DNA from 2 places in the Solibacillus isronensis genome. Region 2 is predicted to be linked to the other one. Evidence: predicted binding sites of a transcription regulator. Region 2 holds the regulator's gene; the other holds the start of a gene.
The links. Region 2 encodes LexA, which represses DNA repair genes until DNA is damaged. Its sites were predicted from a motif close to CGAACATATGTTCG; they were not measured.
Positions count from the first base shown of each region.

Region 1: the regulator LexA is predicted to act here: its motif matches at 11,643-11,656, upstream of parE (DNA topoisomerase IV subunit B).

Region 1 is NZ_JAMBOC010000001.1:1,004,081-1,020,715, forward strand. Features, by position in the region: gene M3166_RS05130 (DUF485 domain-containing protein) at 157-495, shown strand; gene M3166_RS05135 (solute symporter family protein) at 498-2,048, shown strand; gene M3166_RS05140 (DUF485 domain-containing protein) at 2,542-2,868, shown strand; gene M3166_RS05145 (solute symporter family protein) at 2,865-4,409, shown strand; gene M3166_RS05150 (hypothetical protein) at 4,536-4,958, shown strand; gene M3166_RS05155 (hypothetical protein) at 5,071-5,211, shown strand; gene M3166_RS05160 (SWIM zinc finger family protein) at 5,432-7,048, opposite strand; gene parC (DNA topoisomerase IV subunit A) at 7,219-9,648, opposite strand; gene parE (DNA topoisomerase IV subunit B) at 9,648-11,621, opposite strand; gene plsY (glycerol-3-phosphate 1-O-acyltransferase PlsY) at 11,925-12,527, shown strand; gene M3166_RS05180 (HesB/YadR/YfhF family protein) at 12,638-12,928, shown strand; gene M3166_RS05185 (YczE/YyaS/YitT family protein) at 13,075-13,701, shown strand; gene M3166_RS05190 (ABC transporter ATP-binding protein) at 13,827-14,597, shown strand; gene metA (homoserine O-acetyltransferase MetA) at 14,648-15,589, opposite strand; SAM riboswitch class I at 15,743-15,850, opposite strand; gene M3166_RS05200 (nucleoside-diphosphate sugar epimerase) at 15,923-16,635, opposite strand, start outside.
Region 2 is NZ_JAMBOC010000001.1:378,709-395,343, reverse strand. Features, by position in the region: gene tkt (transketolase) at 1-1,579, opposite strand, end outside; gene M3166_RS01885 (DUF896 domain-containing protein) at 1,719-1,955, opposite strand; gene M3166_RS01880 (YneB family resolvase-like protein) at 2,020-2,676, opposite strand; gene yneA (cell division suppressor protein YneA) at 2,663-3,010, opposite strand; gene lexA (transcriptional repressor LexA) at 3,171-3,794, shown strand; gene M3166_RS01865 (gamma-glutamyl-gamma-aminobutyrate hydrolase family protein) at 3,878-4,573, opposite strand; gene M3166_RS01860 (5' nucleotidase, NT5C type) at 4,689-5,234, opposite strand; gene M3166_RS01855 (DNA alkylation repair protein) at 5,314-6,021, opposite strand; gene M3166_RS01850 (gamma-type small acid-soluble spore protein) at 6,278-6,823, shown strand; gene glnA (type I glutamate--ammonia ligase) at 6,945-8,279, opposite strand; gene M3166_RS01840 (MerR family transcriptional regulator) at 8,342-8,722, opposite strand; gene M3166_RS01835 (aminotransferase class I/II-fold pyridoxal phosphate-dependent enzyme) at 8,885-10,132, opposite strand; gene M3166_RS01830 (trimeric intracellular cation channel family protein) at 10,250-10,858, shown strand; gene M3166_RS01825 (rhodanese-like domain-containing protein) at 10,909-11,211, opposite strand; gene hfq (RNA chaperone Hfq) at 11,291-11,515, opposite strand; gene miaA (tRNA (adenosine(37)-N6)-dimethylallyltransferase MiaA) at 11,593-12,501, opposite strand; gene M3166_RS01810 (alpha/beta fold hydrolase) at 12,494-13,411, opposite strand; gene mutL (DNA mismatch repair endonuclease MutL) at 13,434-15,332, opposite strand; gene mutS (DNA mismatch repair protein MutS) at 15,347-16,635, opposite strand, start outside.

The DNA.
Region 1 (16,635 bases), 630 kb from region 2:
GATAATTCTACTTCATTACCATTTCAAACATTCCAACTTTTCAGAAAAATTGTTATTGCATTATACTCTATCCCCTCTTACAATGAGTACTATTAACGGATTCAAATAGTAATATGCCGTTTAAAACAGAATAATTTTTCATAAGGGGGAATTCCGTTGAGTCAATTAGGGGACAAAATCTCAGCGAAATGCGATGGCATTAACTATGAAAAAATCGATCGCATGGAAGCATTCAATCAGTTTGTAAAGAAGAAAAACACATTTTTATTCGGAATAACTATAACATTTTTGACATTTTACATCTTACTACCGGTGCTGGCATTCACACCTGTGTTACAACAGAAGGCTGTCGGCAGCATTACTTGGGTATGGGTATACTCGCTTGCCCTATTCATTATGACAATTATCTTATGTACACTCTACGTAAAAATGGCATCTAAATTCGATAAAGCTGCAGCTGCTGTTTTACAAGAATATGAAAAGGCAGGTGCATAACAATGAATCTCGTTTCAGCAGGTTTCTTTCTTGGTATCGTAGGTTTAACACTGATCGTTACATATATCGCTGCCAGAAGAACTTCTTCAGCAAGTGATTTCTACACAGCTGGCGGTGGTTTAAAAGGTTGGCAAAACGGATTTGCCATTGCTGGTGACTACTTATCTGCAGCGGCGTTTTTAGGGGTTTCCGGAGCGATTGCATTAACAGGCTTTGACGGCTTCTTCTTCTCTGTCGGATATGTCGTTGCAAACTTAGTTCTTCTATATATAATAGCGGAACCGATGCGTAATTTAGGACGCTATACATTGGCGGATATGCTGACATCTCGTTTTAATGAAAAACGGATTCGCGGTGTAGCGGCTACAGGTACGATTATTATCGTAATTTTGTATATGATCGCCCAATTAGTTGGTGCCGGTGCATTAATTAAACTTTTATTCGGTATCGAGTATTGGATGGCTGTTTTAATTGTCGGTGTCATGATGACGACGTACGTACTGTTCGGCGGAATGACGGCTACGAGCTGGGTACAGATTATTAAAGCAGGTCTATTATTGTTCGGTACGACATTACTGGCATTTTTAGTATTCTCAAAGTTTGATTTCAATTTAGTGAAAATGTTTGATACGGTTAGCACAAATTACGGGGACGAATATTTAGTTCCTGGTATGAAGTACACATCTACAATCGATTCGGTTTCGATGATGCTTGCATTAGTCCTCGGTACATCGGGTTTACCGCATATTTTAATGCGATTCTTTACAGTAAAAGATGCGAAAACGGCGCGTGCATCGATTTCATGGACAACATGGATTACGGCGATCTTCTTCTCACTGACGATTTTCTTAGGTTTTGGTGCAATGCATTTCGTCGGATTTGATAAAATCATCGCAGAAAATGCTGCTGGTAACACGGCTGCCCCACTATTGGCAGAGTTTTTAGGCGGCAATATTTTACTATCATTCATTTGTGCCGTTGCGTTTGCTACTATATTAGCGGTTGTTTCCGGATTAGTATTAACAGGTGCATCAGCAATTTCGCATGATATTTATGGTGAGATTCTGAAAGACGGGAAATTAACGGAAAAGCAACAAGTATTAGCTGCAAGAATCGGTTCTATTTCCATTGCAATTGTTTCAATCCTTTTGGCATTATTTGCGCAAAGCTTAAATGTTTCCTTCTTAGTATCATTTGCATTTTGTATCGGGGCATCGGCAAACTTACCGGTTATCCTCTATACAATCTATTGGAAGAAATTCAATGCAAACGGCGCGGTTGCTGCAATGGTAACAGGTTTAGTATCTTGTCTAATATTAGGTGCGCTTGGTCCAAACATTTGGAGTCCTACAGGAAATGCAATTTTTGTTGGTGAACCAATCGTGAACTTAGCGGTACCTGCCATCATTACAATTCCTTTAAGCTTCTTTGCAGGGTACCTAGGCTCTATATTAACAGCACACAAAGTGGAACAAGCAGAAGCAGAACGTGTTTATAAAGAGATCCGCGTTAAAGCACATACAGGTATTTCTGTACAAGATGTATCACATTAATTATGATAAGAAAATAAATTAGAACAATAGATTAAAAATAATAAAAACTGTCTCGAAAATATTTGCTATTTTTGAGCAGTTTTTTGCTTTTTTATACCATTTTTTACATGAATATAACTTTTCGAATATACTGATTTTAGTTTTTTGTAAAATAAATTATTTTTTAAATATTACTTTTACTTATAGAAATGAATAATACTTTCTTATAATTAATTTTCAGATTTTTTGTAATTCTTTCATGTTCAGGACCCTCCAAACCCATGTAAATCCTACCTTTCTATTGATTATCCAAAATATAACATTTTAATATTCTCCCGTTAATGTATCATTTTTTCTCTATTAAACTTATTTTTGCAAAAAATTTTTCCCCATAATTTATTTAAAAAGTGTTGCAATTTTGTTACAGCTAAAATAGAATGAAAATGTAAAATCCTAAAAGCAGAATTTTACGTACATTAAGCAGTAATAATTATCACAAAATGGGGGAATGTTTATGGGGAATAATCAAAAGCCAATTATTGATTATGAGAGAATTGCATCACAGCAATCTTTCAGGCAACTGGCGAGGAAAAAGAATTCATTTTTATGGTCGATTACCGCAATCTTTTTAGTACTTTATATGTTATTACCAATCTTAACTTCGTTTACAGATATCTTACATCAAAAAGCGATTGGTGATATTACATGGGTATGGCTTTATTCAGCTGGGTTGTTCGTAATGACATGGGGATTAGCTCACTTCTATGTAGCACGTGCTAATAAATATGACGCAGAAGCGAAAGCGATTATTGCGGAATATGAAGGAGGTAGAAGCAAATGAGTTTTACAGCGATATTCTTCTTCGTAGCAATCGTAGGTTTAACTTTAGTCATTACTTGGTGGGCATCTAAACGTACATCTAGTGCGTCGGATTTCTACACAGCTGGCGGCGGATTAACGGGCTGGCAAAATGGTATGGCCATTGCTGGTGACTACTTATCGGCAGCATCATTCTTAGGTATCGCAGGTTCGATTGCTTTATTCGGATTTGATGGCTTCTTCTTCTCGATCGGTTACCTAGTAGCCTATTTAGTAGTTTTATATATCGTCGCAGAGCCATTACGTAACTTAGGCCGATTCACATTAGCCGACATGATTACAGCTCGTTTCGATAAAGCAAAAGTTCGTGGTACAGCAGCATTATCTACAATTACAATCGTATTGTTCTACATGATCGCTCAGCTTGTAGGTGCAGGTGCCTTAATTCAATTACTGTTAGGTATTGAATACTGGATGGCGGTACTTTTAGTTGGTGTCATGATGACAATTTACGTATTATTCGGTGGTATGACAGCAACATCTTGGGTACAGATCATTAAAGCATGTCTATTAATGTTAGGTACTGTTATTATTTCATTCTTAGTATTAGCAAAATTCGACTTCTCTATCGCGAACATGTTTACACAAATGACAACGGTAACAGAGCATGGTGAAGCTTACTTAAATCCAGGTTTACGTTATACAAATGGTATTGATACAATTTCAATGCTATTGGCGCTAGTACTTGGTACAGCGGGTCTTCCACACATCCTAATGCGTTTCTTCACAGTAAAAGACGCACAAACAGCTCGTTCTTCAGTAATTTGGGCTACTTGGATTGTTGGTTTATTCTATGTATTAACGATTTTCCTAGGTTTCGGTGCAGCAGCATTCGTTGGTAAAGACGAAATCGTAGCAGCAAACCCGGCAGGTAACATGGCTGCCCCACTACTAGCACAAGCGCTAGGCGGCGACATTCTGTTCTCATTCGTTTGTGCGGTAGCATTCGCAACAATCTTAGCGGTAGTAGCAGGTTTAGTACTTTCTGGTGCCTCTGCCCTATCACATGATATTTACGGTCAAATTATTAAAAAAGGTAAAGTTACTGAACAAGAAGCGGTTAAAGCAGCTCGTATCGGTTCAATTATTATCTCAATTGTTTCGATTCTATTAGCTTTAGGTGCTCAAACATTAAACGTAGCCTTCTTAGTATCATTAGCATTCTGTATTGCGGCATCAGCGAACTTACCGGTAATCATCTACACAATCTACTGGAAACGTTTCAACACATCAGGTGCAGTTACAGCAATGTTAACAGGTTTAATCTCTGCATTGATTTTAGTTGCCGTATCTCCAAACGTATGGAATCCGGTTGAAGGTAAAGCAATCTTTGTTGGTGAACCGTTAATTATGTTAACGAACCCTGCATTAATTTCTGTACCTCTTGGCTTCTTAGGCGGATTTATCGGTACATTAATTTCTAAAGAAAGAAATGATCTGAAATACCGTGAAGTTGAAGTAAAAGCTCAGACAGGGATTTCTGTACAAGACATTTCTCACTAAAAATAACCTTCCTTACTTTGACGAGTTGAGGAAAAACGAATCAGCTTCTAACACTGTTAGAGGCTGATTTTTTATAACTCCACTGTTTTGTGAAATCTCCCCTATTCTATCTTGAGGAGTGAAGCGATGATGCTTGGACAGCATATACGCGTATTCATTTGTGTCGTAGTGATGGGCTGTATTGTCGGCTTTGTACTGAACGGGAAAGAAATTGAGACGAACTCCCCTTATATCGATTATGTAAAAGCGCAGCAGTGGCCTTTTAACGAAGAGTTACTCATTGCTGAAGTATTTGATGGCCATTATGAATTGACGTATTGGGAGTACTTTACCGCCCGAAGTGGCCAGCATGTCGTCCAGTTTACAGGAACGAACGATGAACAGCAGGATATTTACCAGTTTGTCGTCGAGGAAGATTATACGGGATTTACGATCGGTGTGGTAAAACAGAATAATATCCTTTTGCCGCCTGAACAAAAATGGACCTTTGTAAAAATGCTTACGAATAAAAAAGCGTCAACATCCGGAGAATTTCTTGCCGGAATTTGACGCTTTTACTATGCTTTTTTCTATTAAAAACAGGAATATTCTCCTTAATATTTCATGGTACAATAGTAAAGCAGCATCCAGCTGACTCCTTTTGCAAAGGAGGTGTACTACTGTGTCTTATCCATCACGCAAAGAAAAGGCTAAGGCTGTTTCGGAAAAAAAGCGTAAGGAAAAACTCGCCATTTTTCGTTATGCGACAGACATTTTTCGTATTGTCGATACCATTTATCGTTTTTTCCGAATGATGCTGTAAAAAATTCGTTTTCACCACTTAGACTAGCCATCTAGGTGGTGTTTTTAATTTTCATCATAAAAGGGTAAATAAAAAAGCGATTGGGGGCCACCCAACCGCTCTGTACTACTGTAGATCCATCACGCATGAATCTTACTAACTTCATTGTATGAAAGTATGCCTCCCATGTCAATGAATTACTTTTATATTATGCTGCCCCATATTCTTTTATGCATTGTGGTTATAGTATGCTCATTGCATTTAATATATCATGTAGCGCCTTTTTTCGTGGATATGTTTCAATTAAATAGGCTTTTAATTCTATAGCCCTGTCCTGATAGCCTAGCTGTTGCAAGCATGTAATAATAGATGCAAGATGACTGTAATGTTCCCGATTAGATGCAACATTTGCAAGCGCTAAAATATGTTGTACATGTAAAATTTCAACTTCTTGCGGGTAATGTGGTTGCAGTGAATGGCCAAATCGTAAAATCCGCTCAATATCTTGTTGACAATACTTTAATAATCGGTCCCATTGATAAGTCTTTTCTAAAAGGATTGGATAGTGATTTGGGAGTGGCTGCTGTTGCTCAAGAATTTCAATTAAATCATTTAATATATCGTGTAGTAATTCCTCTTCACCATCATAAAGATTTTTTAATCGATCAATATCGTCTAATTGACCACCTAATGCCAATTCAAATGCAACTGTGCGTTGAGCTGGCAAATTGCCCATCATTTGATGAATGGAAAACGCCGATATTAAATATTGATTCCGGTAATGCAGAGAGCTTGCATCCTGTTCAATTCCCTCTGCGCATAAAGTAAGGGCATTTGCATATTGTTTCCGGTCTATCGCAAAATGAATCATTTGTACACGTAATGTGCTATGAATATCGACTTTTTTATAAAACGACTCTATTTCACTTTCAGCGCCTACAGTCTTTAATAATTGAAATTCTAAGTCATATGCCAGCTTCTTATCTCCAGTTTTTTTGGTATGATGCTGTAAGGCTTCCAATATATGATACTTCATATTGGAAACAGGACTAAGTGTTATGGCAGCTTCCATTAAAAACAAATACTCTTTTTTCACTTTTACATTTTGGTCAAACTTTACTAAAAGCCATTTAGTCCATTCGATTGCTTGTTCATTGGATTGAACTGTCTGAAGACTATCATAAAAAATACGATACATTTCTTCTAGTGTTTGCTCGTAAAGCCACGAAGGACAATTATCTACTATATCGCTAATTCGCTCAAAACAAACCTCAAACAGTGCAAATGCAGTTAGTGGATCTTCATTTGTCAGTTGTTGTGCTTGTTCCATAACTTCAAAGATGCTTTCAATGGGTTCTTCAAAATCATCCGCTTGCCAAAAGCCTCTTTTAAAAAGTTGATTCACACTTTTTAAAATTTTCTCTTCTGCTTGTAGAATGAGGTGAGTTGCATTTTTTATACCATTTACTTTTTTCGGTATCCAGCGTTCCTGTATAGATGGATATTGCTCCATAATCTCCACTAATACATCAACCAGTTCAGCCTTAGTCTTTTCATTAAAGAAGGCCATAAAATCGACGGCTTCTACATTTGACTGTATCAAGCTTTCACGAATCGCATAATACGCCGCAACTTCATGCTTACAAGTACCATCAAACGGGCATGTACAGTAAGATTCGACAATCTTATCATTTTTCAGCTCGATATAAACAAGGTACTCATCCGTACCTAAAATTTTTGCCCGCCATGCATTATGTGCAATTTGCTTAAATTCTCGAATGAGATTTTTGTTATAGTAATCCTTTCCTCTTGACAAAATTACTTTTGAAACGTTTTTTTCGAATTGATGTATATGCATTGAACTCACCCATTTTTATTGTTTGTTATAAATAATAATAGCATGTTAATGATAGTTCGGTTAGAAAAATAGAGTTTGCATTAAAAACAGCGACCGCATAGATTTTGAGGATGGACTAGTTCTGCTTTTTATTAAAAAAGCGATTGGGCTTAGCCCAATCGCTTTCAAATTTATTCTACTTTCTCCACATAAGCGCGGCAGATTGCCCCATCGCCTTCTGTATCAATCCGTAGTGAACCGTTTGAATAACGGTCCGCTCTCGTTAAGGATGTCACTGAGATTGTTTCCTGTATACCTTTTTCGGTCTCGATTATAAACGTATTTCTAAAGTTAACAACTAAAATTGTATAAATACGGTGCGGGTTCGATTTTAACTCTTTTAAAATAACGACACCGCGTTTTGCCCGGGTGCCAAGTTCAAGTTCCGATAACAACATTCGTTTAACGGCACCGCGCTGTGTGACAATAACGAGTTCTTGTTCCTGCTCCGGATTTAATAATGCAACCGCTGCAAGATACTCGCCCTCTTTAACAATAATCCCTTTAACTCCTGCTGTTTTCACACCTGTTACCGGAAGATCTTCCATAGGGAAACGGATTGTATAGCTCGTGTTTGTAGAAAGCAATACTTCTTCCTTATCCGTAACAAGACGCGCAAAAATCATCTCGTCTTCGCCTTTTAAATTCATTGTCTTAATCGGTTTCGAATAACGAGTGACGATATAGTCAGCAAGTGCCGACCGCTTAATTTGCCCTTCTTTTGTAGCGGTAAATACATACATATTCGGTTGCTCAAATGTTTCAATACCGATGACTTCGATAATTTCTTCGTTTGAGTCGATCGGCACAATACTTGAAATATGCTGTCCGAGATCTTTCCAGCGAATATCCGGCAATTCATGTACCGGCTGGTAAATGTAGTGCCCTTTATTCGTAAACAGGAGTAAATGATGCTGCGTGTTCAAGTTAGCTTCATACAGCAAGTAATCGGAATCCTTCATCGCAAAATCCTTGCCGTTTGACGCACTGTGTGAACGAAGACTTGTCCGCTTTACATAGCCGTCTTTTGTTACGGTTACGACAACTTCTTCACTTGGGACCAATACATCACGCGTTACTTTAATTTCTTCGATTTCTGCTTCGATTGTAGAAAGGCGAGGTAAAGTAAAGCGTTTTTTAATGTCATTTAACTCGGACTTAATAACACGGATCAACTTCTTCTCGTCCTCTAAAATGGCTTTCAGTTTCACAACAAGTTCATGTAATTCATCTTGCTCTTTTTGCAGTTGTGTAATATCGGTATTCGTTAAACGGTAAAGTTGTAGGCTGACAATTGCTTCTGCCTGTTCTTCCGAAAAGCCGAATTTCTCGATAATGTTATTTTTCGCATCGCGTTTATCTTTCGATGCACGGATTGTTTCAATCACTTCATCTAAAATGGATAAAGCTTTCATAAGACCTTCAACGATATGTAAGCGATCTTCTGCTTTTGTTAGATCATATTGGGATCTGCGGCGCACGATTTCCTTCTGGTGATCAATATACGCATCCAACATAAGCGGCAATGTCATCATCATCGGACGACGGTTATGAATCGCAATCATATTGAAGTTATATGAAACTTGCAAATCCGTTGATTTTAAAAGGAAGTTTAAAATTCCTTGTGCAGGCACATCTTTTTTCAGCTCTACAACAATTCGTAAACCATCACGGTCCGATTCATCTCGAATTTCGGAAATACCGTCTAAACGGCGGTCATTTACGCGCAGCTCGTCCATTTTACGGATCATATTGGCCTTATTTACTTCAAACGGGATTTCGGTAATGATAATTTGCTCTTTATTGCCTTTTAACTGCTCAATTTCTGTACGTGAACGGACAATAATTTTCCCTTTACCTGTCTCGTATGCTTTTTTAATGCCATCAACACCTTGAATAATCCCGCCCGTAGGAAAATCGGGACCTTTAATAACGGTCATCAGTTCATCGACTGTACAGTTTTTGTTGTCCAGACGCATTAAAACCGCATCAAGTGCTTCCTGCAGATTATGTGGCGGAATATCCGTCGCATAACCAGCCGAAATCCCTGTTGCGCCATTAACTAATAAATTCGGGAATCGAGATGGCAATACAGTTGGTTCCATATCCTGATCATCAAAGTTTGGTACGAATTCAACTGTATTTTTATTGATATCACGTAATAGTTCTGCGGCAATCGCTGAAAGACGTGCTTCCGTATAACGCATTGCGGCTGGCGGGTCACCATCGACAGAACCGTTGTTACCATGCATTTCAACCAGCATCTGACGGCTTTTCCAGTCCTGACTCATACGGACCATTGCATCATACACCGAAGAATCACCGTGCGGGTGGTAGTTACCAATTACATTACCGACTGTTTTTGCCGATTTACGGAACGGTTTGTCAAAAGTGTTACCTTCATGGAACATCGCATATAATATACGACGTTGTACAGGTTTTAGCCCGTCACGCGTATCCGGTAATGCACGATCTTGAATAATATATTTGGAATAGCGACCAAAACGGTCACCCATTACTTCTTCTAATGGCAGATCTTGAAATTTTTCTACAAAACTCATTATTCGTTAACCTCCTCATGCTGGATGAATTCATTTTCTAAAATGCTTGCATCCTCTTCCATGCCGAAGTTGACGTTTGATTCAATCCATTTACGGCGGGGCTCTACTTTATCGCCCATCAATGTTGTAATACGACGTTCTGCACGTGCACCATCTTCAATTTTTACGCGGATTAATGTACGTGTTTCCGGATTCATCGTTGTATCCCAAAGCTGATCGGCATTCATCTCACCTAAACCTTTATAGCGCTGAATAATATAGCCTTTGCCGATTTTTTTCGTTGCGGCGCTTAGCTCCTGTTCTGTCCAGGCATACATAAGCTCCTGCTTTTTACCCGACCCTTTTGATACTTTATAAAGAGGCGGTAACGCAATATACACTTTTCCTGCTTCGATGAGCGGACGCATATAACGGTAGAAGAATGTCAGCAATAATACTTGAATATGGGCACCATCTGTATCGGCATCGGTCATGATAACAACTTTATCGTAAGCGGCATCTTCCACCGAGAAATCTGCACCGACACCTGCACCGATCGTATGGATAATCGTCGCAATTTCTTCATTTTTCATAATATCCTGCAGCTTTGCCTTTTCAGTATTGATAACTTTACCGCGCAATGGCAAAATCGCCTGGAATGTACGGTCACGACCTTGCTTCGCCGAACCGCCCGCTGAATCACCCTCTACAAGGTATAATTCATTTCTTGAAGCATTTTTCGACTGTGCAGGTGTCAACTTACCAGACAGAAGCGTACTCGATTTTTTCTTTTTCCCGTTACGGGCATCATCACGTGCTTTACGCGCTGCTTCACGCACTTGTTGGGCGCGAATTGCTTTACGCACTAAAGAAGCCGACAGCTCGGCATTTTCTTCAAGCACATACATTAATTGCTCTGAAACAACGGTATCAACGGCAGAGCGTGCTTCAGATGTACCAAGCTTCCCTTTTGTCTGACCTTCGAATTGCAGCAGATTTTCAGGAATACGTACAGAAACAATTGCTGTCAGACCTTCACGAATATCAGTGCCTTCCAGGTTTTTATCTTTTTCTTTCAGTAATCCGATTTTGCGGGCGTATTCATTAAACACACGTGTCAACGCTGTTTTAGCGCCGGTTTCATGTGTACCGCCATCACGTGTACGGACATTGTTAACGAATGACAAAATCGTTTCGGAATAGCCGTCATTAAATTGCAGTGCGAACTCCACTTCAATTTCCTGAATGCTACCTTCAACATATTTAACCGGATGTAATACATCTTTTTCTTCGTTTAAGTATGTGACGAATGCTTCAATACCGCTTTCATAATAGAAAATTTCATTTTTTCCTTCTCCGCGGTCATCGATTAGTTCAATTTTTAATCCTTTTAATAAAAACGCAGATTCACGTAAGCGTTCTGCCAATGTATCATAATTATATTTAACGACTGAAAAAATCGTTGGATCCGGCAGGAAATGTACAAGTGTTCCTGTTTCCTTCGTTTTTCCGATCATATCAAGCGATGTAGCCGGTTTCCCGCCTTGTTCAAAGCGCTGGCGATAAACTTGGCCATCACGATAAATTGTTACTTCCAAAAATGTTGATAAGGCGTTTACAACTGATGAACCTACACCATGTAAACCGCCACTTGTTTTATAACCGCCTTGTCCAAACTTTCCGCCTGCATGAAGGACGGTGAAAATAATTTCAGGGGTTGGTTTACCCATTTTATGCATACCTGTTGGCATACCACGACCATGGTCACGCACGCTAATACTGTTATCTTCATGAATCTTCACGATGATATGATTTCCATATCCAGCAAGCGCTTCATCCACTGCATTGTCTACAATTTCATACACTAAGTGGTGAAGACCTCGACTATCTGTAGAACCAATATACATCCCTGGTCTTTTGCGTACGGCTTCTAAACCTTCTAATACTTGAATGGCATCTTCATTATACGAAATACCGGCTTGGTTTTTTACCAAATGTAATCCCCTCCAAAAATACAAACAAACGTTCTATTTACTACCTAATCGTACGCTCAAATATGCATGATGTCAATGTTTAAAGGTACTGATTTAGGCTTTGCAAAGATTAATTGTATCATCAAAAACGAACGTTTAAAAGCATATCCTTCAGTAGCAAACAATAAAATGTAACTTTTTCCCTGTTTTTTACGATGAACGAAAAAATAATACCTCTTTCCTTCTATTAAAAAACATTGTAAAATATTCAATACATACTATTAGTACCAAGTAGTAATTCTGAATTCGAAAGGAGCACAACACTTGATCAACGCATTAATTATTATTTGTGCTTATTTAATCGGTTCCATTCCATCTGCTTTATGGATTGGCAAAATTTTTTACAAAACGGATATTCGACAACAAGGCAGCGGCAATTTAGGAACGACTAATACATTTAGAGTATTAGGCAAAAAACCGGGCATCGCCGTATTGCTTATTGATATATTGAAAGGAACGGCTGCGGTATTGCTACCGTTATTGCCATTTTTCGCAGACAGCACTGTCCATCCTTTAATCTTAGGTGTCATCGCGGCTGCTGGCCATATGTTCCCGATTTTCGCTAGTTTCCGCGGAGGAAAAGCAGTTGCTACGAGCGGCGGTGTTATTTTAGGCTATAATTTACCGTTATTTTTAATTTTAATCATTGTATTTGTCATCGCCTTAAAGTTAACGAAAATGGTCAGCTTATCATCTATGATTGTATCCGCTGCAGCGGTTATTTATGTAATTGGTCATTGGATGATAACAGGAGAATATGCATTATTCATTTTGGTTGTCGTTCTGGCAGGCTTCATTTTTTACCGTCACCGTGAAAATATTAAGCGGATTAAAGCCGGTACTGAACCGAAAATTAAAGGATTTTAAACGATTGACTGAAAGGGTTTCCTTTCAGTCTTTTTTTGTACTTAAAATTCAGAACGCGAGCTTTGTAAGTTTTTTTTATTTACTGCATAATGGCAGTAGAGGTGAAATATATGGAAATCAAACTATCAGAAAAAGCACTCAATTGGTTTAAACAAGAGATGGAAGTAGAAAAAGGCGATTTTATTCGCTTTTATGCAAGGTATGGAGGTTCTTCACCTTTTCATGAAGGGTTTTCGTTAGGGATGACACGGGAGCAGCCGCATGAAATAGGTATTGAAACGGTTGTGGAAGATATTCATTACTACATCGAAAAATCCGATGAATGGTTTTTTAATGAACATCATTTAGTTGTAGATGTCGCCGATTCATCCGATGAATTAACTTATTCGTACGAAAAATAAAGGCCCTATTTCCGCTTCCTAATACAAACAATTTGCCGCTCAAAAAGTTCAAATGTTTCGAATTTATTGTAAATCCATTTTTGCCGATTCAATCGTTATAATGAGTAAGGATTATATCGAGGATTGATGAGGGATTACATGTGAAAGTGAAACAGGAATTTTATTGGCGCTGCGTATTTTTTATTGCAGGCATCATTGTTTTATCATTAGGCGTCGCATTGACGATCAAAGGACAAATACTTGGCGTTGGGTCATGGGATGTCCTTCATATCGGATTACAAAAAAACTTGGGATTAACGGTCGGTATGTGGTCGATTATTTTAGGTTTGCTCATTCTGGCTGTTGATACGTTTTTCACAAAAAGATTGCCAAAAGCAGGGACTTATTTGGACATGTTCCTGACAGGGATTTTTATTGATATATTTTTGTTAGTATTACCGGATGCGAATACACTGTTAGAACAAACATTGGCGTTTGTTGTTGGCGTTGTTCTGCTCGGCTTCGGCTGCGGGATGTATATGGTCGCAAACCTCGGTGTAGGACCTCGTGATACATTAATGCTGCTGTTGGTGCATCGCCTCGGCTGGAGTGTCAACCGTGCACGGACGACAATGGAAGTAACGGTTGCTGTATTAGGTTTTGTATTGGGCGGACCAGTCGGAGTCGGTACTGTATTTATGGCGTTCGGCTTAGGGCCTGTCGTACAATGGGCACTCAAATGGAACGGAAAGTTGTTCCACCGCGCAGCAGGTGTCGAAAGTGTTGTTATATAAATAATGAGGAGAGCAAGCATTATGCGTTTGCTTTCTTTTTTTTACATTTAAATTGTTACAATTTTCAAAAAATACTTTCACGACAATGAAAAAAGGTGCATAGTAGTAAGTGGAGGTGTTTTTAAATGATACATATTGAAAATATCCATTTATATCGCAATGACAAAAAGATTTTAAATGATTTAAGCTGGCATGTTCAAAAGGGACAGCATTGGGCTATTTTAGGGTTAAACGGCTCCGGCAAAACGACGTTGCTGAAAGTTATTAACGGCTATATTTGGCCAAATGAAGGTAAGGTCCAAGTACTGGGTGAAACATATGGCAAGACGTATATACCGAAACTGCGGACGCGGATCGGCTGGGTCAGCAATGCGATGATCGATAACTTCAACTGGCAGGATAATGCAATTGAAATCGTGCTCAGCGGAAAATTCGGTGCCCTTCGCCTTTTCAATGATGTGACGGAAGAAGAAATTGACCATGCGGTTTCTATTATGAAGCATTTTCACTGTGACCATTTAGCAAATAAATCATTCGAGCATTTGTCTCAAGGTGAACGGCAGCGTGTTCAAATAGCAAGGGCCATTATGGCGGATCCGGAAATTTTAATATTGGATGAGCCATGTGGCGGTCTGGACTTAATCGAACGGGAAAACTTGCTGCAAACAATAGAACAGATTGCACAAGCAGAAAACGGCCCTACCCTAATTTACGTGACGCATCATGTAGAAGAAATACTTCCTTGTTTTAGCCATGTACTTTTAATGAAAGACGGAAAAAATGTCGAAGCCAATGCACGCGAAGTTGTTTTAACAGACGAATTATTAAGCGATTTCTTCGGGCGGGAAATTAGTTTGCAGATTGAACGCGAACGTGCCTGGGTCGCAATTAAATAAAACGAACCAGCAGGAGTCCATCTCTTGCTGGTTCGTTTCATTTATAAGCATTAAATATGATATTCAATATTTTCATCGACGTAATGCCATTCATACGGCGTTTCTTGGTATACGTAGTAGTTCAGCCAGTTGTAGAACAACAGATGCGAATGGGCACGCCAAACATTTTTCGGTGCCTGCAACGGGTCGTTATTCGGGAAATAGTTGATCGGAATTTCCGTATTGTCCGGATCTTTCTCAATATCGCGGAAATACTCATCCGATAAGGTCGTTGCATCATATTCCAGATGCCCTGTAATCATAATATGTTTATTGTTTTTCGATTGCACGATAAACACGCCTGCATCATCCGAATAGCTTAATAGTCGCAAGTCAGGGTGTGCTCGCACTTCATCAATTGAAACCGACGTGTGGCGTGAATGAGGTGCCACATACTCATCACTGAATCCCCGCACTAAATCTACTGTTAAATCCGTAATCACATGGGAATAAACACCGGAGCATTTCTTCGGCAATTCGAATTTTCCGATGCCAAAATGATGATACAATGCAGCTTGGGCGCCCCAACATATATACATAATCGAAGTGACATGTTCATCTGCCCAGTCCATAACATGCGTAATCTCATTCCAGTAGCCAACATCTTCAAAATCCATTTTCTCTACTGGCGCTCCTGTAATAATGAGCCCATCAAAGCGACGGTGCTTCACTTGGTCGAACGTCCGGTAAAAAGTATCTAAATGCGATTTGGAAACATTTTTTGATTCGTATGTAGCCGTGTTTAAAAATGTCACATCCACCTGTAATGGTGTATTACCGAGTAAGCGCAGCAACTGCAGTTCGGTTTTCTCTTTTTCAGGCATTAAATTAAACACTAAAATATTTAACGGTCGAATTTGTTGTGTTTTCGCACGGTCTTCCTCCATGACGAAAATCTTCTCTTTTCTAAGCAGCTCACCCGCCGGTAAATGTTTCGGAATATTAATCGGCATTCCACTTTCCCCCTCATAAACTTTTTCAATAAACTTTTAATAATCTGTGGTATTCAGGCAATGCATTGTTTTACGAGCGAAACGAACCGTTCCGGAACAATAAAAAAGCCCCTCTCATTCCAGCAAAACAGAATTGAGAGGGGCTTCTACCCGTTCTTATCTGCCAAGGTCAACACCTTGCTGGAAGTAGCACCTTTCTAGTTAAACTAGAGGTTGCTGAAGCATCATCGGGCCAAGTCCCTCCGCTTCTCTTGATAAGTCTATTAAATTGTCATTAGTGTATCATGTACTTTGTAATTTTGCAATAATTCCAAAAATATTATTTCACGCATACTAAAGCTGCTCTTTTTCTATAGTAAATAAGATTGTCTCCAGCCGTTCATCCCATACACGTGTCAATGTATTGTATACCCGCACAAAATGCCTGTTTTCCTTTTGATCAAACAGTAAAAAACATAGGACCGGTATATCATTAATCTGGATCGATTCCGTCGAAACAACACTCGTTATATAGTGCGGTACTTCATCTTCCGCCACCGGTTGTTCGGAAAGTTGCTGTTGTATGAAATCAATCAGCACGCTCTCTTCAATTGCTTCGATTTCTTCTGTTTCGATTGTCGGGAAAGGCTCCGGAAACTCTTCCAAATCCGCAAATTCCTCCAGGTCACCCTCCAATGGCTGCTCATGGATCGGGCTGTATTGAATAAAATAACTTGTTTCTTCAAGTTCCTCTTCAAAAATGCCCGATTCCAGCTGAGCCTTACCCTTTGCAGTTAGTGCAAATTCCTCTTCCTTCACAATCATACCCAGTCGTAACATTTTATTCGTCAAATCATGAATAAATAACGGTTCCACCAATAAAATTTCGGCTAATAACTCCACATTTTTCAGCTTCGCCTTCTCAAATGAAATGAGCATCATCTTCATTAAAATATCCATGGCATTACGCATTACCGGATGATATTTCACTTCCAATGTGTGAATCGGAATGGCGTATTGCATTTGCTTTTTGATTTCAATGGACGGATTTTGGATGAGTTCTTTCT
Region 2 (16,635 bases):
CCAATACCGGCAAGTTTTGACGAGATAATACTAATACAGTTGGCGTTGATTTGCTCTCTACAGCTAATTTCCATGCAGCTACAGATTCATTTGCATCTGCAGGACGGATAACAGAAAGATTCGGCATTGCACGTAATGATGCTAAATGCTCAACTGGCTCATGTGTAGGACCATCTTCCCCTACTGCAATTGAGTCATGTGTAAACACATATGTTACAGGTAATCCCATTAATGCAGATAAACGAATTGCTGGACGTACATAGTCAGAGAATACAAAGAAAGTACCGCCAAATACGTTTAAACCGCCATGTAATGCCATACCGTTCAGTGCAGCGCCCATTGCAAATTCACGAACACCAAACCAAATGTTACGGCCTTCCGGAGTTTCTGCAAAGAAATCGCCAGCGCCTTTAATAGTTGTCTTGTTTGATCCTGCCAAGTCAGCAGAACCACCGAAGAATGATGGTGTTGTTTTTGCAATTGCATTGATTGCATCACCAGATGATGAACGAGTAGCTACTGCAGTACCTGCTTCATATACAGGTAACTCAGATGCAAAGTTCTCCGGTAATTTGTTTTCCATTGCGTTTACAAATTGTGCAGCCAGTTCTGGATATTCGTTTTTGTAGCTTTCGAATAATTCATTCCATGCTGCTTCTGCTTGTACACCTTGTACTTCGCTAGCTGCTTTAAATGTATCATATACTTCAGTTGGAACGAAGAATGGCTCATGTTCCCAAGCGTATGCAGCTTTTGTTAAAGTAACTTCATCAAATCCTAGTGGCGCACCATGTGAATCTGCTTTACCAGATTTGTTAGGAGAACCAAAACCGATAACAGTTTTCACTTCGATTACAGTTGGGCCGCCAGTATTTTGTTTCGCTTTTTCAATAGCTGAATTAATTTCCACGATATCTGTACCGTCTGCAACTTTTAAATAGTTCCAGCCGTATGATTCGAAACGTTTTTGGATGTTTTCCGAGAATGACTTTTCTAAATCACCATCAAGTGAAATATCATTTGAATCATATAGTACAATTAATTTATCCAATTTTAAGTGACCTGCAAGAGAAATTGCTTCTGCAGCAACACCTTCCATTAAATCACCGTCACCGCATAGTGCAAATGTATAGTGGTCTACAATGTCTTTACCTGGCTTGTTGTATGTTGCTGACAAGTGACGTTCAGCCATAGCCATACCTACTGACATTGCAATACCTTGTCCTAATGGACCAGTTGTCGCTTCTACACCAACTGTATGACCATATTCAGGATGTCCCGGTGTTTTTGAATTCCATTGACGGAAGTTTTTGATTTCTTCCAACTCTAAACCGTAGCCACCTAGATGCAATAAACTATATAAAAGCATGGATCCATGTCCAGCTGATAATACAAAACGGTCGCGGTTATACCAATTAGGATTTTGAGGGTTATGGCGTAAATGCTTCGTCCACAATGTATAGGCCATAGGTGCAGCACCCATTGGTAAACCTGGGTGACCTGAATTTGCTTTTTCAATTGCGTCGATTGATAGTGTACGGATTGCGTTAATTGCTAACTGATCCATCTGTTGTGTCATTATGTGACATCCTTTCCTCGTACGATATTTATACATTTTATAGTGTAGACAAATTTTCACAAGAAAACAATAATTTCTAAAAACGTCCTATAAAATATGTCATACTTTATATTAAATGTGACATATTAATGAAATGTTATTAGTTTAAGAATTTCTTCTGTGATTTAATTTGTTTTAATTTTTCAGGTGTCACATCATTGCCTTCTTCATCAATTACTTTTACATGCTCGATTGTATCACGCATTGTAGTACGGAAAGTATCTAAATATTCTTTGCGCAGCGCTGTACGTTCCTTCGCCTGCTCTTCCGTCAATTTACCTTCTCTCGCTAATTTAGAAAGCTCGTTAATGCGAGCTAATTTTTCTTTTGATAACATTTGAATCTCACCTTTCTTCCTACCTACTACAAAGGTATAAAAAAAACGACTTGAAAACAAGTGTTTACTCTTCAAGTCGCTCCATATATTCAATATATCTTCTATGTACGGTCGCTTTACTGATAGAAATGCCCAAGCCAGACAAAGTCGTAGCAATTTCTGCAAAGGTTAAGCCTTTCTGACGCAGTTGAACAATTTCTTCGACAGGCACTTCTTTTCGTTCACGCCCTTCAATATTACCGCGGTTTTTTAAATTATTTTGCGGCTGGTAGCCATTTTCTACAGCGCGGCGCATTCCCCGGCGGATTTTTGCATTATGCATACGGCGCTGATACTCTTCGACAATCGCTAAAATTTCGAGCAGCATTGTATCCATTTCGTTTAATACGACAGGACCTGCATCATTCAATGTATATACTGTCGCTTCATATTTTTGCAGGAGGTGCAGCACTGCCATACGGGCATTCCCTCGCCCTAAACGGGTTTCATCCTGTACAAATAATGCTTTAATACCGTACTCTTTCATGTAGTCAAGCATGTCGAGTAATCCGTCTCGATCGACATCATATCCACTATGCTGGTCCATGAAAATCTCCACATCTTTATAGCCGAATGATTTTGCGTATTTTGTCAGCTCCTCCTGCTGACGCACTAGCGATGTTTCTTGTGTATTTTTATCCGTACTGACACGGCAATAGATTACTGCTTTAGTTTTTATCATTGTTCCCTCTCGCTACTTTAATCAATTGCATATCGGAGGATTCATTCAGCTGAGCTATGTATTGTGAATCTTTTTCTACAGGCACAACCAATACTTGTCCAAAAACAACTTTTTCATCCAGCATTCCGTTTTCCTTTTTTACTTCATTGATCCAATCATGCTTAGCCATTTTACCACGATATTGTTCTGCCAACGACCATAAAGTATCGCCATGCTCTATGCTTACGTGTTCGTATAATTCAATTTTATCATCCTGCATCATGAATAAAGCAATCATAAGTACAGAGAATAGTAGAAACATTGATGTGAAGCCATTTAATTTAACTCTTTTCATTTGAAAAACCCTCTTTCGAATGTATGTTCGGAATGTTTGTTCTCATAATAATACGAACGTATGTTTTTGTCAACCGTTTTTTCGAACTTATGTTTGCATTCATGTTCGCATACTGCTATACTTACTTTAAGAAAAATAGCATGATAAAGAGGTGAGTTAGTTGACACAAAAAATTTCAAAGCGGCAGCAAGCTATTCTAACTTTTATAAAAGAGGAAGTTCGTGCTAAAGGCTATCCGCCATCAGTTCGCGAAATTGGAGAAGCAGTAGGTTTAGCTTCCAGTTCAACTGTCCACGGGCATTTAGCTCGTTTAGAAAGTAAAGGGCTTATCCGCCGTGATCCTACAAAGCCGCGTGCCATTGAAATATTGGATCAGGAAGAGATGAATATCGCAAAACAAGGTGTCATTCATGTTCCGCTGATCGGTAAAGTTACAGCTGGTCTGCCTATTTCTGCAATCGAGGATATCCAGGAATATTTCCCGTTGCCGGATGCTTACGGCTCACCGGAAGAGGAATTATTTATGCTTGAGATTATGGGAGAATCCATGATTGAAGCCGGGATTTTAAATGGGGATTATGTGATCGTTAAAAAAACGTCTACTGCGAACAATGGAGAGATTGTCGTAGCAATGACGGAAGACGATGAAGCAACTGTTAAGCGCTTTTACAAAGAAAAAACCCATTTCCGTTTACAGCCTGAAAATAGCTCAATGGAGCCAATCATTGTCAACCAAGTTTCTATTTTAGGTAAAGTGGTCGGCCTCTATCGAAATATCCATTAATCATCAACTTGCCATTCTAATAGAATCGGCAAGTTTTTTATTTACAAAATAAAAAGCTCAGCCGCGAACGACTAAGCCTTTCGTTATTTATTGCATGCTTCTACAAAACTATTAAATAAGCGCTGTGCATAAACATCACCGTTCGGAGCCAATTCTTCCGGATGCCATTGCACCGCGACACAATATGGATGCGATTCATGTTCAATCCCTTCAATGATGCCGTCCTTAGCAAGTGCCGAAACAACGAGCCCTTTCCCCAGCTTTCCAACCGATTGATGATGAAATGTATTTACACGGAATGAGTCTTCTTTAAAAATCTCTTTAAATTTAGGTGTCTTTACTTCAACGGTATGTGCCAGTTCCCCTCGCTTTGAAGGCTGTTTATGTAAAATTGTGTTCGCTACTTGTGATGGTATATCCTGAATTATCTTCCCCCCGAATGCGACATTCATAATCTGTTGTCCGCGGCAAATACCGAGAACAGGCATTTGTCTTTTATAGGCTTCATTCATCAATAAAAGATCGCTGTCATCACGTTTCCGTACAACACTTCCGATATGACGGTGCGGTTCTTCATTAAACAACAATGGATCTATATCCGCTCCACCAATTAATACGAGGCCATCAATTAGATCTAATAACTCATTTACGTTTTCTTCTGTAGCATTCGGTATACAAATCGGTATACCTCCCGCTTGTTCAATTGAAATTAAATACGTGTTATTAATATCCAACTTCTTGTCAAAATCATACATTGTTAATCCAATAATCGGTTTCATTCTTTTTATCCCCTTATAATTTATAGATAATTCCAATAATTTAAATTATACTATTGCGTTATACGAAATGACTACAAAAATAAAAAAGGATTGCAGAATCGCAACCCTTTACTTATTAAACACTTTCCATTTGTTTTATAAAATACTGTTTAATTTCTTTCCAGTTATGAACACGCATGAAACCTTCTTCTGATCGATTGTACGGCATCGAATACAATATACCTGTCCCTTTGAATGCTGCGAGTTGGCGTGGGCTGTCATCAATTAAATAATCGGTATGTATTACCGCTTTATTTCCGCAAAACACAATGTTCTGTGTTTTAATAAAGGGTAAATGCTCCATTAACCAGTCGTATTTCGCTGTAAATGAACCCGGTACATCCATTGCAGCTGTCGCAATAAAAATTTCATAATGTTCCTGCAACTCTTGAATGACTTTAATCGCATCTTCATCCAGTACTTTTAAATCTCTGAAATAGTCAGGCTCATTTAATATTGCAAATAATTTCTTCGCATCTTCTCGAGGCAAATCGCGCTGTGTCGTCAGAAGAAACTCTTCATCTGTAAAATTTGTTCCGAAATTTTCGTTATATGTCACACGTAATTTCGAATAAAAATCAGCTAGTACCTGGTCCATATCGATAGCAATACTTTTTTTCATGTAATAAGCCTCCTTGAAATTCCCATAATTTTAGTTTATACAATTGTATTGTGAAAAAACAAGGTATAACTCTTTACAATTAACAACGTACATATTTACGTTTAAAACCGATTCGCCCTTTTTCCACCTGTTTTTCAATTTCCTCATAAGCATGAAGCAAACCCGGTTTTTTCCCTTCCCGTTTCGTTTCAATTGGTCCGATCTCATTTGCAATTTGCACTGCCTCATCATGTAAAGGTTTAAATGAAACACCGACTGTCATGACAAAATTGTTCATCGCCACCTGTGTGCGCTGCGGTGCTTGACGGATATTTTGTTTTACATACTCGAGCATGTCCATTAACTTTTCCTTTGAAAATTCCTCATCTTTACGATTGCCGAGAAGCCAGCAGTAGCAATGCCACCCTGCCGACATTTTCAGATCCTTACCACTGGCAATCCACTTATCGCTTACTTCTTGCGCAATATCAGATTCCGCCAGAGTTACTGCCACAACATAATCCGAAATCATATAGAAATAGGCCTGTTCCATCCAGCGGTCATAATCTTCCTCAGTCATTGCATTCGGATCCGCAATAATTCCTGCGAAATACATAGCATCATAGTTGCCTGTAGCATAGAGCTGTTCGGCCAGTTCCTGGTCTATTTTTATTTGTTTTACAAACGGTTTCATCGAGCCAATCGTTACACCGAACAACGGCTCCTTAGCCCCATTGGACATATAAATCTTTTTTGTACGCTCTTTCCCAAGTGCTTCTAACTCTTGCATCATTGTATCGAGTTTCATAATTTCCTCCTTTTTATTATTATTTTTGTCTTATACTATTATATGATTTAATCGCAAACATACCTAGCGTTCTTCTCAATAAGCTTGCTGGTAAATATTTCATTTAAAACAGTATTTACGGGATATATACGGCGACATACACTCAAGCTTCAGTGTCCTTTTATTGTTGCCCTGTACTTTAATAAAAAAATTGGCAAATTATTTAACCGAATAATAAAACAACCTCTGAACAGAATAATCTCAGGAGGTGATATTGATGTCAAAAAATAAAAACAACATCAATAATAAAAACGTCGAATTCGGTATGGAAACGGACGTTAATCAAGTAAAACAGCAAAACCAAAAAGCTGAAGCTAAAAAGCAACAATCTTCCGGTTTGTTTGCAAACAGCGGTTTACAAAAGCAATCAAGTTCCTTGAATGCTGAATTCGGGATGGAAACTAACGTAAACCAAGTGAAGCAGCAAAACCAGCAAGCTGAAGCCAAAAAGCAACAAACTTCTGGATTGTTCGCGAATAATGGTTTACAGAAAAACTTCTCTTCCATGAACGCCGAATTTGGCATGGAAACAGATGTTAACCAAGTAAAACAGCAAAACCAGCAGGCCGAAGCCAAAAAGCAACAATCTTCCGGTTTGTTCGCAAACAGCGGTTTACAGAAGAAGCTTTCTTCAATGAGCGCTGAGTTTGGCATGGAAACAGATGTTAACCAAGTGAAACAGCAAAACCAGCAGGCCGAAGCTAAAAAACAACAAGCATCGGGTCAATTTGGTAAGAACAAATTCCAAAACGGCAATAAATAAAAAATATTGAACCGGCAATTTTTATTGCCGGTTTTTTAGTTCAAAATTATATTGGTTATAATTTTAAATAATATGTATACATATAAAAAAAACGCTGGAATTTTAACTCCAGCGCTTTCTCTTAGTACATCTTCATATATTGGTCGCGTTCCCACTGATGGACAGTAGAACGGTACATGTCGAATTCGATTTCTTTAGCTTCTTTAAAGTTAGCATAGATGTGGTTGCCTAATGCTCGTTGAACAACTTCATCTTTTGCAAGTAAGTTTAAAGCGTCGTCTAAAGCTGCAGGCAGGTTATCAATGCCGTTTGCTTTACGCTCTTCTTCGCTCATTACATAAATGTTGCGGTTAATTGCTGGTGGTGGCGTTGATTTTTTACGAATCCCTTCCAGACCAGCCTCTAAAATTACTGCCATCGCCAAATATGGGTTAGCTGATGGATCGACCGAACGAACTTCTACACGTGTTGAAACTCCGCGAGAAGAAGGAATACGAATTAAAGGTGAACGATTTTGTGCAGACCATGCTACGTAACAAGGTGCTTCATAACCTGGTACTAAACGTTTATAAGAGTTTACTGTCGGGTTTGTAATTGCAGTAAAGCCTTGAACATGATTAAGTACGCCTGCCATGAATTGCATCGCTGTTTCAGAAAGACCTAATTCAGTAGACTCATCAAAAAAGGCGTTTTCTTTTCCTTTAAATAACGAAACATTGAAGTGCATTCCTGATCCGGCTTCACCGAATAAAGGTTTTGGCATGAATGTTGCGTGTAAACCGTGTTTACGTGCAATTGTTTTAACAACTAATTTAAATGTTTGGATATTGTCGCAAGCTGTAATTGCATCCGCATATTTAAAGTCAATTTCATGTTGTCCCGGTGCAACCTCATGGTGAGATGCTTCAATTTCAAAGCCCATTTCTTCTAGTTCTAATACGATATCACGACGGCAGTTTTCACCTAAATCTGTCGGTGCTAAGTCGAAATAACCCCCGTGGTCATTAACTTCCAAGCTTGGCTCGCCTTTTGCATCCAGTTTAAATAAGAAAAATTCCGGTTCTGGCCCTAAGTTGAAATCTGTGAATCCTAGCTCTTCCATTTCCTTTAATACACGTTTCAGGTTGTTACGTGGATCTCCTGCAAATGGTGTACCGTTCGGATTGTAAATATCACAGATGAAACGTGCTACTTTCCCTTTTTCAGCAGTCCATGGGAAAATCATAAATGAATCATAATCAGGATATAAGTACATATCTGATTCTTCAATACGCACAAAACCTTCGATTGATGAACCATCAAACATCATTTTATTGTCCAATGCTTTATCTAGTTGGCTTACAGGAATTTCTACGTTTTTAATTGTTCCTAAAATATCTGTAAACTGTAAACGAATGAATTTTACTTGCTGTTCTTCTACTAGACGTTTAATATCGTCTTTTGTATATTTGCCCACTAAATTCCACACTCCTAAATTTGTTCAGTACCGATTTTACTCGATCTTTTATAATTTACACACTATTGGTAAAAGCGTGATAAATCCCCTTGTCGAATAGATGTTTTTTGCATGCGCTGTGCTTGGCGCATTTCTTCACGTAAAATTTTTCGTAAGTCCGAATCTGAAATTTCTTTGCTCGCTTGTTGGGCGGCCGGATCATTTTTCAAAGCAAACACTTTTTTGATACCTGCCATATTAATACCCTGCTCAAGCATATCTTTGATTTCAAGTAAAGTATCGACATCATTTAAAGAAAACATCCGTCGATTTCCTTCTGTCCGGTGCGGCTGAATTAAATCATGCTCTTCATAATAACGGATTTGTCTTGCTGTCAGATCCGTTAGTTGCATGACGATACTTATCGATAATAGTGGCATTGAACGTCGAATTTCACTACTCATTTAATTCACCTCCCTTATCGCTATATTACGACTTGTTATTTACAATGTCAAATGTATGTCAGAAAAACTCACATAACTTATGTAAATGAGCAAATAGTTGACAGAATAAAGCGAATTTTATGCACAACAAAAATCGTCCAATAAATGGACGATTTCTAGAAACTATTTTAGTTTTTGGACAGCAGAACAAATGGCATATTTTACATGTTCATATGTTAAACCGCCTTGGATAAATGCGGTGTAGGGAGGGCGAATCGGACCGTCTGCTGTTAATTCAATACTTGATCCTTGAACAAATGTACCTGCCGCCATAATAACATCATCCTCATAACCAGGCATATAGGCAGGCTCCGGCGCAAAGTGAGCGTTAATAGGTGAAGCAGCTTGAATTTCACGACAGAATGCCACCATTTGTTCAGCCGTTTGGAAAGAGACTGACTGAATGAGATCTGTGCGAACATCCGTGTAATGCGGGGATGTCGTCATACCGATTTCTTCAAGCATAGCCGATGTAAAAATTGCACCTTTTAAACTTTGTGCAACAATATGCGGTGCCATGAAGAAGCCCTGATAAAAATCTGCTAACGTATTTAATGAAGCCCCTGCCTCCGCACCGATTCCCGGTGACGTCATACGATATGCACATTTTTCCACTAAATCCGCGCGACCTGCAATATATCCGCCAATTTTTGCAAAGCCCCCACCCGGATTTTTGATTAATGAACCGGCCATTAAGTCAACACCAACTTCTGTCGGCTCAAGCAACTCTACAAATTCACCGTAACAGTTATCAACAAAAATAACGGTGTTTGGTGCAATTACCCGTATTTTTTCAACCATTTCAGCAATTTGTTCAATCGTAAATGATGGGCGCGTCGCATAGCCTTTTGACCGCTGAATTGCAATCATTTTCGTATTTCCGTTTACTGCCTGTTTTACACCTTCCCAATCAATTTCCTTATTATCGATTAAATCTACATGGGAATAGCCAATTTTATAGTCCTTCAGGGAACCTGTATCCTTTTCGCCCCCGTCAACGATTGACTGAAGTGTGTCATAAGGCTTACCTGTAATATAGAGCAATTCATCACCAGGACGTAATACACCGAATAAACTTAATGTGATTGCATGTGTACCTGAAATGATTTGAGGACGTACGATAGCTGCCTCTGACCCGAAAGTTTGCGCATATACACGCTCTAAATTATCACGGCCTTCATCATCATAGCCATACCCTGTTGAAGGATGCAAATGAAAGTCGCTTACTTGATTTTCTCGAAAAGCTGCCAGCACCTTTTGCTGATTATAAAACGCACGTTCATCCACTTCCTGATGATAAGTGCGGACTTTTTCTTCCACTTTTGCTGCAAGCGTTAATGTTTCAGCTGTTAATATTGATTGAAATGCCATTTTTACTACTCCATTCTGTTCAAACTGTATCCATTATACATGAAAAAAAATAGTTTTGACGAATGTTTGAAAAACTGCTATCGTCATGGTCGAAAGGACATTAAGGGAGAGATGTTTATGGCGTGGGATGTATTTAGTTTGATCGGAACGGTTGCCTTTGCCATTTCCGGGGCAATTGTGGCAATGGAAGAAGAGTATGATTTATTTGGGGTGTACATATTAGGTATCGTTACAGCTTTTGGCGGCGGGGCTATCCGTAATATATTAATCGGTCTGCCGGTTTCGACATTATGGAACCAGGAGCTTATGTTTCAATTCGCGCTTCTTGCGATTACGGTGTTCTTTTTAATTCCGCATCATTTATTTAAACAGTGGAGTCGATGGGGATACGTTACCGACGCAATCGGATTATCCGCCTTTGCCATTCAAGGTGCAATGCATGCTGTCCACCTGGAGTTACCGATTGTAGCAGTAATTGTAGCTGCCGTTTTAACAGGTGCAGGCGGTGGGGTGGTTCGGGACTTGCTTGCCGGTAGAAGACCCATTATACTGCGTCACGAAATTTATGCCGTTTGGGCGGCCAGTGCAGGTTTCTTAATCGGCCTTGAAATTTTTAAGGGGGATTTGTTTTTATACTTTTTATTTGTTTCCATTACTGTCCTGCGGATATGTTCATACACTAAAGGCTGGAGCCTCCCATCAAAGAAAATTTATTATACAAAGTAGGATAACTAAAGGGAGTGCCGAATCAATCGGCACTCCCTTTCTTTTGGAAATTATTTAAATTCTAATTCTCCATCATAGGCCATCATTCCGCCATCTAAATTCGTTACATCAAAACCTTGCTCTGCCAGATATTCGCATGCATTAGCACTGCGTACGCCGCCTTTACATACGACGATATAGGATTTTGAATTATCCAGTTCATTAGTACGTTCAGGGATTGAGCCAAGTGGAATATGTACAGCACCTGGAATCATTCCGTGTTCCACTTCAAAATCTTCACGAACATCGATTACATTTAAATCTTCATTTGCATCGAGTAAGTTGATCAGTTCATCTGTTGTCATCGTTTTCATCAAAAATCCTCCAATACTTATAGCATCTTAGTCATTATAATCAATCAGACCAAAATTCGCTACAAGTTTGGCTGTGTTGTTACTCTTCTTCCGATAAAGCTACATTTTTTGACGGTACAAAAGTAGAAATTGCATGCTTGTAAATAAGCTGCTGTTTTCCTTCCGACTCCAATAATACGGTAAAATTATCATATGATTTTATAAGTCCTTTTAATTGGAAGCCATTTAACAAAAATACCGTTACAAAAACATTATTTTTACGTAAATTGTTTAAAAAAGTATCTTGCAAATTAATCGATTTCATCGTCGTTCAATCTCCCTTACCATAAAATACATGCAATAGTTACCTATTCGTTATTCGGACAAAGTTTCCCTTTAATTTTAATGATTTTCAAATAAACTTTTTATTTTACTCCAATCATTTCCGATCCACGCAATATCCATTTTGTTTCGGAAATAGGTAAGCTGGCGTTTTGCATAGCGTCTGGAATTTTGTTTAATCTGTTCCACTGCTTCATCAAGTGAAACCAGTCCATCGAAATGGGCATACAATTCTTTATAGCCGATTGCTTTAATCGCCTGAACATCACGTATCCCAGCATCGTATAGCGCCCTAACTTCTTCAACAAGACCTGCTTCCACCATCAAATCCACACGTAAATTAATTCTTTCATATAACTTTTCACGGTCCATATCCAACCCGATGATTAAGTGGTTATATAGCGGAATATCCCCTCGATTGAATTGCTCTTCCGCTCGAGAAACCCCTGCAAGTTCTGCCATTTCCAGTGCCCGAATAACACGTCTTGTATTATTCGGATGAATCGACGCTGCAGCTGCGGGGTCCATTTGCACAAGTTTTGCATGCATCGCTTCAGGACCTAAAACTTCAAGTTCTTTATAATAGTTTTCGCGTGCTGCTTCATCAACTTCCTGTTTGGCAAATTGAAAATCATACAAGACAGATTGTACATATAGCCCCGTTCCGCCAACAATAATCGGCATTTTACCTCGCGCATGAATCTCTTCAATTTTCCCGCGAACAAGCTGCTGATATTCCGCAACCGAAAACCCTTCCGTCGGTTCTTTAATGTCGAGCAAATGATGCGGAACACCTTCCATTTCGGCTTCTGTAATTTTGGCCGTTCCAATATCCATATGACGATAGATCTGCATGGAATCTCCGTTTATTATTTCGCCGTCAATCTCTTTTGCCAAGCGGACACTTAGCGCTGTTTTTCCTGATGCTGTAGGACCGATAATGGCCACGACATCGATTTTATTATTCATCTTTTAACCACCGTACAATTATTTCTCTTACTTGTTCTTTCTTTTTTTCATTTAGAATTTCATGACGCATCCTTTCAAATATATGCACCTTCACATGTTCCACACCGGCACGTGCAAGCAGTTTCCCTACTCGAAACGCTCCTTCTGCTTCAGGTCCGGCGATCGGATCATATGTCCCGTTTACAACGAGTATTTTTAAATCAGAGCGGATGCGCGCATTTGCATATTCATCCTCCATCTTAAGCATGCCTCCTGTTAAATCAACGAAAAATTGATTCGTCGGAATCACACCGCAAAATGGATCATCGATATATTTTTGCACTTCTTCTTCATCGGTAGTAAGCCAGTCAAAATTTGTTTTTGCATCTTTAATTTTTCGGTTAAAACTGCTAAAACTAAGATCATTCATGAGATCACTTTGGATTTGTGCTCCCTGCAGCTTTACCAGCTGCTTCGCGATAATATGCCCTGCCTTATGAAGCAATGTCGGTGATCCCGATCCCGATAAAATCAGCCGTTCAATTTTATCGCTATGCTGTTGAATAAAGCGGCGTGCTATGAACGACCCCATACTGTGGCCGAATAAAATAGGCAGTTCCGTTGTTTCTTTCTTTAAAAAGGAAAGCACTTCTACAACATCATCAACAACAAGTTCAAAACCTTTTTCAGGTCCGAAATAGCCGAACATGCCGTTTTTTTGCGCTGTATAACCATGGCCGCGATGATCATGTGCTGTTACAAAATACCCTTCATCACATAGCTTTTCTGCAAAATTTTCATAACGCCCACTATGTTCCGACATCCCGTGTAAAATATGAATATGTCCAATACGCTTCTTACTCGGTGCATAAGTACGGACGAAAATATCATGCCCGTCTGACATTGTGACAAAAAATGACCGTTGTTCCATAAAACCATCCCCTTTTTATGAATTACATAACGCGTTTAAACATTTTTTCCACTTCATATGACGTAAAATGAATTAATACAGGTCGTCCATGCGGACACGTAAACGGATTGTCGGCATTTCGTAAATCATTGATCAGCCTTTCCATCTGTTCTTTATTTAAATAGTGATTCGCTTTAATCGACTTTTTGCAGCTCATCATAATGGCCGCATCTTCACGTAATTTTTTTATATCGGTTTTCCGTGCACTTAACACTTGCTCGATCAATTCCTCGATAATTTCCTGTTCCTCGCCTTTCGGGAACCAAGTCGGGTATTCCCGTACAACAAATGAAGAAAGTCCGAATTCTTCCAAGAAAACCCCTACTTCTTCAAGTGCCTCTTTCGATTCTTTTAGACGCAATGCCTCATCTGCCGCATAATGGAATGTTAATGGCATGAGAAGTGTCTGACGTTCGTTTGCATTCACTTCTCCGACTTTATCACGGAAATATTCATACTTAATCCGTTCCTGTGCTGCATGCTGGTCAATTAAATAAAATCCGTCTTCCATTTGGGCTACAATATACGTTCCGTGAATCTGACCGACAATTTCAACTTGCGGGAAATGCCGTTTTGTTTCGGCTTCTTCCATTGGTACCTCTTCCGGATAGGTTTCCTCTTCAACAGTTGGAAGTTCATCGAAATCAGACCGATTATGCTGTTCCCTGCTTTCCGGCACAGGTGAAGCTGTATGCGTGACCGGTTGTTGCTTAGTCGGAACCGGCGCATACGGCTCTTTTACAACAGAAGCTTCACTTGATAATCGCTCAACGATTGTCGATAGCTTTTCTTCATTGAATACAGGCTGTGTTGAAGGTGCCGGTGCAGGGTTCCAAATATTCATCTGCTCAGTCGGCGTTCGAATTGGCTTCTCCTTTTTTTCAGCGAGCGGAATGCGGATAACATCCCGAATCGCAGAACGGATCGTATCTTCAATAAGCTTCAATAGTTCCGGCTCTTTACTTAAGCGTACTTGATGCTTCGCCGGATGAACATTGACATCGGTTAATTGCGGATCTCCCTCAACATACAAAAGTACGATGGGAAAACGCTCAATCGGTAAATACGTATGGTATGCATCTGTAATTGCCTTCTGAATCACGAAATGTTTGACCCAGCGTCCATTGACGAAAAGTGACATATAGTTTTTTGAAGCACGTGTCACCTCAGGCAAACTTGCAAAACCATGAATTTTATAATCTTGATTTTGACCTTCAAACGGCAGCATTTTCTTTGCATTATGTGCACCGTAAATGGCTGCCAATACTTGTTGAACTTGGCCGCGCCCGTTCGTTTGCAATAATGTTTGCCCATTATGCACTAGTTTAACCGCAATCGATGCGTAGCCAAGTGCAATCCGGTTAACAAAATCGATTGTATGCCCAAGCTCGGTCTGAATCGTTTTTAAATATTTTAGGCGTGCAGGTGTATTAAAGAAAAGCTGAGCAACAGTAATATCTGTCCCCCTGCGAAGTGCGGTCGGCTGATGCTCCTTCAAATGACCGCCTTCCATATACAAATGCACACCTCCATTTCCGTCCGATGTGCGTAATGTTAACTTGGAAACCGAAGCAATCGATGCCAATGCTTCACCACGGAAACCAAGCGTCCGAATGCGGAACAGATCCTGTTCTTTTTCTATTTTTGATGTGGCATGGCGCGAAAAGGATTTAAGCGCGTCTTCCTCGTCCATACCACTTCCGTTATCTATGACTTGTATTGAATGAAGGCCAGCTTCTTCCAGGAAAATTTCGATTGACGTACTGCCAGCATCGATTGCATTTTCAACTAGTTCTTTTACAACAGATGAAGGGCGTTCGACTACTTCACCGGCTGCAATTTTATTTGATAGCCACTCATCCATTATTTGAATTTTTCCCAAAGCCGTTCCCTCCTTTATTGATTGCCTAGTAATTTTTGCTGCAGTTCATGCAATAATGTCATGGCCTGCATCGGTGTTGTACCCATCACATTCAGTTTTTTCAATGCATCGAGTACTTCTTGTTGTTCTGGTGCAATTGATGGTTCTTCTTCCATTGTAAACAATGAAAGCTGCAAATCGTTCTCCGCCACCTGTTCCACTAATTGCGGATTTTGTGGGGGTTCTTGTTCAAAAATAGCTTGTGGCTTTTCTGCATTCGTTGCTTCAAATTGTTCCAGCAACAGACGTGCACGCTGTAAAATCGTTTCCGGCATTTCCGCAAGCTCTGCCACATGAACACCGTAACTTTTATCTGCGGCACCTTTTTTCACTTTATGCAAAAATACAACTCGGCCGTCTTGCTCGGTTGCACTGACATGAACATTTTGCAGTCGTGCCAGCTCGTTTTCCAAATCCGTCAGTTCATGATAGTGAGTTGAAAATAGTGTGTTTGCTCCGATTTCATCATGAATATATTCCATCATTGCCTGTGCCAGACTCATTCCGTCATATGTTGAGGTGCCGCGTCCGATTTCATCAAATAACAGCAAACTGTTTTTAGTTGCATGTGTAATGGCATACTGTGATTCAAGCATTTCTACCATAAATGTCGATTGACCTGCTGCTAAGTCATCAGCTGCACCGATTCGTGTGAAGATCTGGTCGGTAATCGGTAGTATCGCTTCATCAGCCGGTACATAGCATCCCATTTGAGCCAAAACGACAATTAGTGCGACTTGGCGCATATACGTACTTTTACCCGACATGTTCGGACCGGTAATCAGCATCATATTTTTATCCTCTGTTAGCACACAATCATTCGGTACATAGCTTTGTTTATTGAGCATTTTTTCAACGACCGGATGTCTTCCTTCAATAATTTTCAAAGCACGTCCTTCATGGAATTCCGGCTTTGTAAAACGGTACTTATCGGTTACCGTTGCAAAGCTCATCAGAACATCAAGCTCACTGATTTGGGCAGCCAATGCCTGAACCCGAGGTATATACCCTTTTAACTGTTCTCGCAATGCTACAAATAAATCATATTCCAATGCAAGGCTCTGCTCTTCAGCATTCAAGATCAGTGCTTCTTTTTCTTTTAATTCTTCTGTAATAAAACGCTCGGCATTCGCTAAAGTTTGTTTTCGTTCAAAACGTGCCAGGTCCGTATTATTCAAATGGGATTTTGTAATTTCAATATAGTACCCAAACACGCGGTTATAGCCGATTTTTAAATTTTTGATCCCTGTCAGTTCACGTTCTT